DNA from 2 places in the Neoaquamicrobium sediminum genome. Region 2 is predicted to be linked to the other one. Evidence: predicted binding sites of a transcription regulator. Region 2 holds the regulator's gene; the other holds the start of a gene.
What was found. Region 2 encodes LexA, which represses DNA repair genes until DNA is damaged. Its sites were predicted from a motif close to TGTTCNNNNTGTGTTCNG; they were not measured.
Positions count from the first base shown of each region.

Region 1: parE (DNA topoisomerase IV subunit B) is a predicted target of LexA. The motif match lies at 2,193-2,210, and genes of this name have one in related genera.

Region 1 covers NZ_JAZHFV010000003.1:408,566-413,323, forward strand. The annotation lists gene gcvP (aminomethyl-transferring glycine dehydrogenase) at 1-929, shown strand, start outside; gene V1479_RS12575 (VOC family protein) at 1,040-1,573, shown strand; gene parE (DNA topoisomerase IV subunit B) at 2,281-4,338, shown strand; gene V1479_RS12585 (BLUF domain-containing protein) at 4,370-4,693, shown strand; gene V1479_RS12590 (DUF2336 domain-containing protein) at 4,725-4,758, opposite strand, start outside.
Region 2 covers NZ_JAZHFV010000003.1:262,453-267,210, forward strand. The annotation lists gene V1479_RS11835 (ComEC/Rec2 family competence protein) at 1-1,515, shown strand, start outside; gene lexA (transcriptional repressor LexA) at 1,776-2,492, opposite strand; gene V1479_RS11845 (molybdopterin molybdotransferase MoeA) at 2,626-3,837, opposite strand; gene moaC (cyclic pyranopterin monophosphate synthase MoaC) at 3,839-4,321, opposite strand; gene trpC (indole-3-glycerol phosphate synthase TrpC) at 4,326-4,758, opposite strand, start outside.

The sequences.
Region 1 (4,758 bases), 150 kb from region 2:
CGCTGATGATCACCTATCCTTCCACGCACGGCGTGTTCGAGGAAGGCGTTCGCGACATCTGCGCGCTTGTGCATGAGCATGGCGGGCAGGTCTATCTCGACGGCGCCAACCTCAACGCCATGGTCGGCCTTGCCCGGCCCGGCGATCTCGGTGCCGACGTCTGCCACATGAACCTGCACAAGACCTTCTGCATCCCGCATGGCGGCGGCGGGCCAGGCATCGGCCCGATCGGCGTCGCGGCACATCTGGCACCCTTTCTGCCGGGCCACGTGGCAGGCGGCACCGAGCAGGCGGTGGCCGCAGCCCCCTTCGGCTCGGCGTCGATCCTGCCGATCACCTGGATGTACATCCGCATGATGGGTGCTTCAGGGCTGAAGCGTGCAACGGAGACGGCGATCCTGTCGGCCAACTACGTCGCCGAGCGCCTGAAAGCCCACTATCCGGTGCTCTACAAGGGTCGTAACGGCCGTGTCGCGCACGAGTGCATCCTTGATACGCGCGTGCTGAAGGACAGCGCGGGCGTAACCGTGGAAGACATCGCCAAGCGATTGATCGACTACGGTTTCCACGCGCCGACCATGTCATGGCCGGTGGCAGGAACGCTGATGGTGGAGCCGACGGAAAGCGAGCCGAAGCGCGAGCTCGACCGCTTCTGCGACGCCATGATCGGCATCGCGTCGGAAGCCGGCAAGGTCGCCGACGGCTCTTGGCCGAAGGATGACAACCCGCTCGTCAACGCGCCGCACACCGCGGCCGAAGCCATGGCCGATGAGTGGGCTCATGCCTATCCGCGTTCGGTCGCAGCCTTCCCCGCTGGCGAAACGGACTTCGCCGCAAAATACTGGCCGCCGGTCTCCCGCATCGACAATGTCGGCGGCGACCGCAACCTCGTCTGCGCCTGCCCGCCTGTGGAAGCATTGGCGAGCTGAGCGCAATTTCTCCCGCCGCGTGTCGGAATGACCGGCGGCGATACGTCCTCGGGTGGCAGGGGCGGCATGCCCCTGCCCTTCCAACCCATACGAGGATGAGGAGAAAACCCATGGAAACCCGCACCGCGCCGCGCTCCGTCGCCAAGGACAAGAACAGCCCTCTGCGCCAGATCACTCCTTGTCTCTGGTTCGACGACAAGGCGGAGGATGCAGCCAACTTCTACGTCTCGATCTTCCCCAACTCGCACATCAGGACGATCAGTCGCTACGGCGCCGAAGGCAAGGAAATCCACGGCAAGGAAGAAGGCACGGTGATGACCGTCGCTTTCACGCTCGATGGCCAGGATTTCGTCGGCCTCAATGGCGGGCCGCACTTCACCTTTGATGAGGCGATCTCGTTCCAGATTCCGTGCGCAGACCAGGAAGAGGTTGACTATTACTGGGCCAGGCTCAGCGAAGGCGGCCAGGAAGGCCCCTGCGGCTGGGTGAAGGACAGGTTCGGCCTGTCCTGGCAGGTGGTGCCCAACGCCATGTTGGAAATGATGCAGGATGCCGATTCCGCAAAGGTCGCGCGCGTCACCGCCGCGTTCCTGCAGATGAAGAAGTTCGACATCGCGCAACTGCGCGCGGCCTTCGAAGGCTGATGCCCGCAGAAGCCGTTCGGAGCTATAGCGTGTCGCTGCCGATGGTATTCGGATAGGAGCACTACACCTGCGCCGCGTCGATTTGCATCGGACACCTCAGCGACGTCATCCTCGGGCTTGTCCCGAGGATCTACTGCTCTGACAGGTTGGCAGATCCTCGGGACAAGCCCGAGGATGACGTCGTCGATATGAATCCGCCAACGCGCAACACGCTTTAGGCAATCGGCTCGCCCGCGACCGGCGCAGAATGTGTCAGCATATGCGATTGTGCGGATGTGACGTCAGTCTCCGCCCGCGCCAGTCGCACCGCGCCGAACGCCAGCGCGAAAGCAGCCGCAAAAATCAGTGACCGGCGTAGCCAACGCGGCAGTCCGTCCGCCTGCGTTGTGTCCACTGTGGCCGGCACCGCGCCGCTTCCAACCGTTGCCATAGTTCCGTGTTTCACAGCCTTTGCCCCTGCACTTTTGCCGTTTTTGTGTTACGGGCGAAGCTGGAGGCGAAAGCTGAACAAATTTGTCCCCTGAAGCGGCACAAAAGGGGCTTATTCGTCAGGCTGGTTAGGCTTCGGTAACACCGATCCGTAAAATTGTAGCCATTCGACGCGATCGCGACCCCCGGCGCGAACGTATCAGGAACTCCCGTCGCCTTGGCCGCCGAACCATGGCAGTATCGGCGGTGATTCGCGGCAGATCGAACGACAGGCATTCATGGACGACGCAAACGACCTCTTCGCCAACCTCGCCGACAGCCCTGCCCCGCAGCGCGCGCCCGACCGCCCGGCAGACCCGCTGGTGCAGGCCGCCAAGGCAAAGCAGCCGCAGCAGAAGGATGGTAGCGAAGGTTACAGCGCGGCAGACATCGAGGTTCTGGAAGGGCTGGAGCCGGTGCGGCGGCGGCCGGGCATGTATATCGGCGGCACTGACGAGAAGGCGTTGCATCACCTTTTCGCCGAAGTGATCGACAACTCGATGGACGAGGCCGTCGCCGGCCATGCGACCTTCATCGAGGTCGAGCTGGACGCCGAAGGCTTCATCACCGTCACGGACAACGGTCGTGGCATACCGGTCGACCCGCACCCGAAGTTCAAGGACAAGTCGGCGCTCGAAGTCATCATGACGACGCTGCACGCCGGCGGCAAGTTCGACTCCAAGGTCTACGAAACCTCCGGCGGCCTGCACGGCGTCGGCGTCTCGGTCGTCAACGCGCTGTCCGACGTGCTCGAAGTCGAGGTCGCGCGCGGCCGCAAGCTCTACCGTCAGCGCTTCTCGCGCGGCGTACCGCAGGGACCGCTGGAAAACCTCGGCGACGTGCACAACCGGCGCGGCACGCGCACCCGTTTCCATCCCGACGCGGACATATTTGGAAAGAGCGCGAAGTTCGAGCCGGCGCGGCTCTACCGCATGGCCCGCTCCAAGGCATATCTCTTCGGCGGCGTGGAAATCCGCTGGTCGTGCGACCCGGCATTGATCCCTGAAAAGGACGAGACGCCGGCAAAGGCCGTCTTTCACTTTCCCGGCGGATTGAAGGATTATCTGGCCGCATCGCTCGGCTCTGATTTTCAGGTCACGCGCGAAATCTTCGCCGGCAAGAGCGAGAAGCAGGGCGGCCACGGCTCCATGGAATGGGCTGTCACCTGGTATGGCGGCGACGGCTTCCTGAACTCCTACTGCAACACCATTCCGACGCCGGAAGGCGGCACCCACGAGATGGGTTTCCGCAACGTGTTGACGCGCGGGCTGAAGGCCTATGCGGATCTGGTCGGAAACAAGCGCGCCTCGGTCGTCACCGGCGAGGACGTGATGATCTCGGCTGCCGGCATGCTGTCGGTGTTCATCCGCGAACCGGAATTCGTCGGCCAGACCAAGGACCGGCTGGCGACGGTGGAAGCCCAGCGCATCGTGGAGACGGCGATCCGCGACGCCTTCGACCACTGGCTCGCCGACAATCCCCAGGAAGCCTCCAAGCTGCTCGACTGGGTAATCGCGCGCGCAGATGAACGCGTACGCCGCCGCCAGGAGAAGGAAGTCAGCCGCAAGAGCGCGGTGCGCAAGCTGCGCCTGCCCGGCAAGCTGGCCGACTGCACGCAGGGCGCGGCGCAAGGCGCAGAACTCTTCATCGTCGAGGGCGACTCGGCCGGCGGCTCCGCCAAGCAGGCGCGCGACCGCGCCAGCCAGGCGGTGCTGCCTCTGCGCGGCAAGATCCTGAACGTGGCCAGCGCCGGCCACGACAAGCTTTCGGCCAACCAGCAGATCGCGGACATCATCCAGGCGCTGGGCTGCGGCACGCGCTCGAAATACCGCGACGAGGACCTGCGCTACGACCGCATCATCATCATGACGGATGCCGACGTCGACGGCGCGCATATCGCCTCGCTGCTGATTACCTTCTTCTATCAGGAGATGCCGCAGCTCATCAAAGGCGGCCATCTCTACATGGCCGTGCCGCCGCTCTATCGCATCAGCCAGGGCGGCAAGACGATGTATGCGCGCGACGACGCCCACAAGGACGAGCTCGTGAAGAACGAATTCACAGGCCGCGGCAAGATCGAGATCGGCCGCTTCAAGGGCCTTGGCGAGATGATGGCAAACCAGCTCAAGGAAACGACCATGGACCGGCGCAAGCGCACGCTGCTGCGGGTCGATGTGGACGAGACCGATCCGGAAGGGACGCGCGCGTCCGTAGACGCGTTGATGGGCACCAAGCCCGAAGCCCGGTTCCGCTTTATCCAGGAGCGTGCCGAGTTCGTCGAAGAGCTCGACATCTGAGCAGCCGCCTTTCGTACATCAGGAAATCACCATGCCTCTGAGGATTGTCTACGTCTCCACTCTCGAGCAGCATGTGACCGAGGCCGAACTTGCCGCGCTCGTGGACAAGGCTGCCGCCTTCAACACAAGCCACGGCATCACCGGCATACTTGCCGTCGAGGACAGGCGTGTGTGCCAGATTCTCGAAGGTCCGGACGCCGCCGTGGATGCGCTGTTCGCGTCCATCAAGCGCGATGACCGGCACTCCGGCATCGTAGAGCTCGTACGCCACGGCATCGACGCAACCACTTTCGATGACTGGGGCATGGTTCGTCGCGGCATGCTCGACATCGTCGTCGCCGCCTACGCCGCGTAGCGCACCATTCAGGGATTGCGCGTCGTGCGCGTCAAGCCGCCGCAATCGCCAGTGCATGGGAGCGC
Region 2 (4,758 bases):
CGGGTGGTCGGGCTCTATCACGTCATCTCCATCTCCGGCCTGCATATGGCCCTGGTGGCCGGGACCGTTATGTTCGGCTTGCGAACCGCCTTTGCGCTTGCACCGGGCTTTTCGTCGCGATGGCCGGCGAAGAAATATGCCGCCTTCGGTGCGCTCACCGCGACGGCGGCCTACCTCGTCATTTCGGGCGCAGGCATTGCCGCGCAGCGCAGCTTCACCATGCTTGCGGTGATGCTGCTTGCGGTCATGGTCGACCGCGCGGCGCTCACGATGCGCAACCTTGCCATATCGGCCGTCATCATCCTGCTGATTGCCCCGCATGAGGTGATGGGGCCGAGCTTCCACATGTCGTTTGCCGCAACCGCCGCGCTTGTGGCCGCTTACGCGGCCTGGGCCTCGTACCGCGAAAGGCGGACGCCGCGCCGACAGGCCGCAAAGTACGGTCCCGTGCGGCTGGCCTTCACAACGGGCATGAAATACGTCTCGGGACTGTCGCTGACGTCAGTCGTCGCGGGTCTCGCAACGGCGCTTTTCACCGCATGGCACTTCCAGCAGGTTTCGCCGCTCGGCCTCGTCGCCAACCTTGCGGCAATGCCATTCGTCTCCGCCGTCGTCATGCCGGCGGCGGTGCTCGCATGCCTGTTGATGCCCTTCGGCCTCGAAGGGCCGGCGTTGTATGCGATGGGGATGGGCATATCCGCGATGAATTCGATAGCCGTGTGGCTTGCCGAGCGATCGGCATTCGACGCCACCGGCGCGATCCCGCTTTCGGCGGTGCTGATGCTGACCGCAGCGCTGGCGATCCTGACGATGGCTGGCAGCGCCCTGCGCTGGGCAGCACTTCCGCTGCTCATCGCCGGGGCGTTCCTGATCGCGACACGGCAGTTGCCGCATGTCTTCGTCTCGGAGGACGCGCGGCTCGTTGCTGTCGATCGCGGCAATGGGCGCCTCGCCGTCAACCGCGCGCGACCAAGCGCCTTTACCATCCAGAATTGGCAGCGGGCCGCACAAGCCGGCGAACTGGTTTGGCCCATCGAAGGTGATGCCGGGCTCCCGCCTCATGCCGCCCTGAGTGACGATGAGAGCGAGTTGCCTTTCCGGTGCGGCGAAGGGCTTTGCATAGCGCGCCATGGCGGCGGCGGCATAGTCGTTCACGCCGACGGCGAACGAACGGCTTCGACTGCGTGTTCTTATGCCAGCCTGATCGTCATCGACGACGCCACTGCGAACAATCCTTGCCGGGATAGCAGCGTTGCGGTCATCACCAAGCGCGATCTGGCCCGCCGCGGCAGCGCCGAGATCGTCTTCGAGAACGACATCATCAGGGAAACACGCGGGACCGGAGCAAGCCCTGGCACAGGCGCCAGCGACTTGGATCGCACTTCCGCGAGACCGGCTTTATACCCAAACATCCGTTTCGCGATCCGCGAACCTTATCGGCACTGGCACGCGCACCGGCAGTATTCGCGGGAGGCGAGGGGACTTCCACCCTGGCAGAAATCGCAAGGTGAGTAACACCCCGCCGGCTGCCGCGATACCTTTGCAGCGGAAGCGCTGATCGGTGCGTCCTTCAAGGCTCGCGGAGCCTGTCCTCGGGCTCGCCGAAGGCAAGACCCGGGGGCTCGCATCTCAGCATGAGGGAGGGTGTGCATCGCCCGGGAATCCTGCTGCCCGACGGGCTATTCCTTGACGTGCATAGAGCCCAATAGGTTGGATTCGATCAATCCGCCCCTCATGCTCATCCTCAGTCGAGCATGACCTTGTCTAAGGGCCGCTCAATACCGCCGAATAAGCCCGACAAGCCTGCCTTGCACCTTCACGCGATCGGGACCGAAGATACGGGTTTCGTAGGCCGGATTGGCGGCCTCCAGTGCGATCGAGGCGCCCTTGCGGCGGAACCGCTTGAGGGTTGCTTCCTCATCGTCGACGAGCGCCACCACGATGTCGCCGGGATTGGCGGTCTGGCCGTCGCGGATGATGACGGTGTCGCCGTCGAAGATGCCAGCCTCGATCATCGAGTCGCCCTTGACCTCGAGTGCGTAGTGCTCGCCGCCCGAAAGCATTTCCGGCGGAACGCTGATCGAATGCGTCCTGTGCTGGATCGCCTCGATCGGCACGCCGGCGGCAATCCGGCCCATTACGGGAATCGCAACGGCCGCACCGGCATCATCGTCATTGCTGGCAGCCTGGATGCGCGAGGGTTCAGGCGCTCGGCCAAGGCTGCCTTGAATGACGCTGGGCGAGAACTTTTTGGCCGCATTGAGCCCCGGCGCGATCGAGTCCGGCAGCCGCAGCACTTCCAGCGCACGTGCCCTGTTGGGCAGGCGTCGAATGAAGCCGCGCTCCTCGAGCGCCGTAATCAGGCGGTGAATACCGGACTTGGAAGCGAGGTCGAGCGCCTCCTTCATCTCGTCGAAGGAAGGGGGAATGCCAGTTTCCTTCAGCCTTTCATGGATGAAGAGAAGCAGTTCGTGTTGCTTGCGCGTCAGCATTCTGTTGCCCCTTTTGGGAATCAGTCCATAAACAAAACCAGAACAAACACTATCTGTTCCAGTTGTGTTCCGCAACGGCTTAAATTATCGTGAACTTGGCAGCTCGAGGCCGCCCTTATTGCCCAAGCCAGGCTCAGCGCAGCATCAACACGCGGCAGGCATCACCCGCCTCCGACGCGGCCACGTTCGGTTCGCGGATGATGAGCGCGTTGGCGTGCGCCAGTGTCGTCAGCATCGAGGAATCCTGCACGGCGAACGGCCTTGCAACGAGGCGCCCGTCCTCAAGCGTCGCTGCCGCGCGGACATAATCCTGCCGGTGATCGTTGGCCTTCATGGCTTCGCCAAGGACGGCTTCCCTTATGTCGGCAACATGTGGGCGGCCGCCAAGCTTCGCGAGCAGCGGTTTCAGGAACAGATGCGCGCAGACGAGGCTTGAAACCGGATTTCCCGGCAGGCCGAGTACACGGGTCTCGGCTAGTCTGCCGAACATCAGCGGCTTGCCGGGGCGCATGGCGATCTTCCAGAACTCGAGCGCCATGCCTTCGCCAGTAAGCACCTCGCGGACGAGGTCGTGGTCGCCGACCGAAGCACCGCCGAGCGTCACGATCACGTCGGCACCGGCCGAGATTGCGTCACGGACGCGCTCGGCAAGCACGCCGCGATCGTCAGGCGCGATGCCGAGATCCAGCACCCGAGCGCCTGCATCGCGCGCCAGCGCCGCGACCCCATAGCCGTTCGATGCGATGATCTGGTCGGGCCCGGGTTCCGAACCGGGCGGCAGCAACTCGCTGCCCGTGGCCAGGATCGCGACCAGCGGCGTGCGCACCACCGAAAGGAGCGGGTGGTTGCCGGCTGCTGCGAGCGACAGCGCTGCAGCGTCGAGCGCCCGGCCTTTGGCCAAAAGGATGTCGCCGACGCGGAAATCGAGCCCGGCAGCCCTTACGTGACGGCCAGGGGTGACCGCTTCGCTGGCGCGGATGGTTAGTCCGTCTTCGTCCGGCTCGGCATCTTCCTGAAGCAGAACCGCATCCGCGCCTTCGGGGACAGGTGCGCCTGTGAAGATGCGTACGGCCTCGCCGGCGCCGACCGCGCCATCGAAGCGCTGGCCGGCTATCGATTGACCGATGACCGTCAGAGCAGTGGATTGGTCGACCGTATCCGCGGCGCGCACCGCATATCCGTCCATTGCCGAAGCGGGGAAGGGAGGCTGCGTCCGCCGTGCCTCCACGGCGTTGGCCAGCACATGTCCGGCTGCGTCTCCAATCGCGATCTCCTCGGCGGGCAGGGCCGTCACATCGTCGAGCAGCCGGCGCAGCGCTTCGTCAACCGGCAGCAGGCCAGCCATGTCAGACGTCCTGCAGCCGGTAATCGCCGGACTTGCCGCCGGACTTTTCCACCACACGGATGTCGGAAATCGTCATGGCGCGGTCGGCTGCCTTGGCCATGTCGTAGATCGTCAGGCAGGCGACCGAAGCCGCCGTCAGCGCTTCCATCTCGACGCCGGTCTTGCCGGTCACGCGGGCGAGCGCCGTGACGCGCAGGCCGGGCAGGTTGTCATCCGGTTCTATCTCGACCGAAACCTTGGTGAGCAGGAGCGGATGGCAGAGCGGGATCAGCTCGTGCGTCCGCTTGGCGGCCATGATGCCGGCAATGCGGGCGGTGCCGAGCACGTCCCCCTTCTTTGCATCGCCGGCGAGGATCATGGCCAGCGTGGAGGGCTGCATCGTCACCGCGCCTTGCGCAACCGCCGTGCGCTCAGTCTCCTGCTTGCCGCCGACATCGACCATGTTGGCCTCGCCGGATGCGCCAAGATGCGTGAGGCCGCTCACGGCGTCAGCCTGCCAGCCGATGCGTGTCGAGACCGAGCAGCGACCGCGTAGCGCCGGCAACATCGGCCTGCCGCATCAGGCTTTCGCCGACGAGGAAGGTGGAGATGCCGGAGCGAGCCAGGCGCGCGCAGTCGGCATTGGTGAAGATGCCGCTCTCGCCGACGATGAGCTTTTCTTGGGGGATGCGCGCCGCCAGTCGCTCCGAGGTTTCGAGGCTCACCTCGAAGGTGCGCAGGTTGCGGTTGTTGATACCGACGAGCGGCGAGGACAGGTGCTTCAGCGCGCGATCCAGTTCCGCCTCGTCATGCACCTCGACGAGCACGTCCATGCCGATGGCATGGGCCTCATCCTCGAGTGCTTTCGCTTCATCGTCGGACAGGCTCGCCATGATGACGAGGATCGCATCGGCACCCCAGCTTCGCGCCTCGTGAACCTGA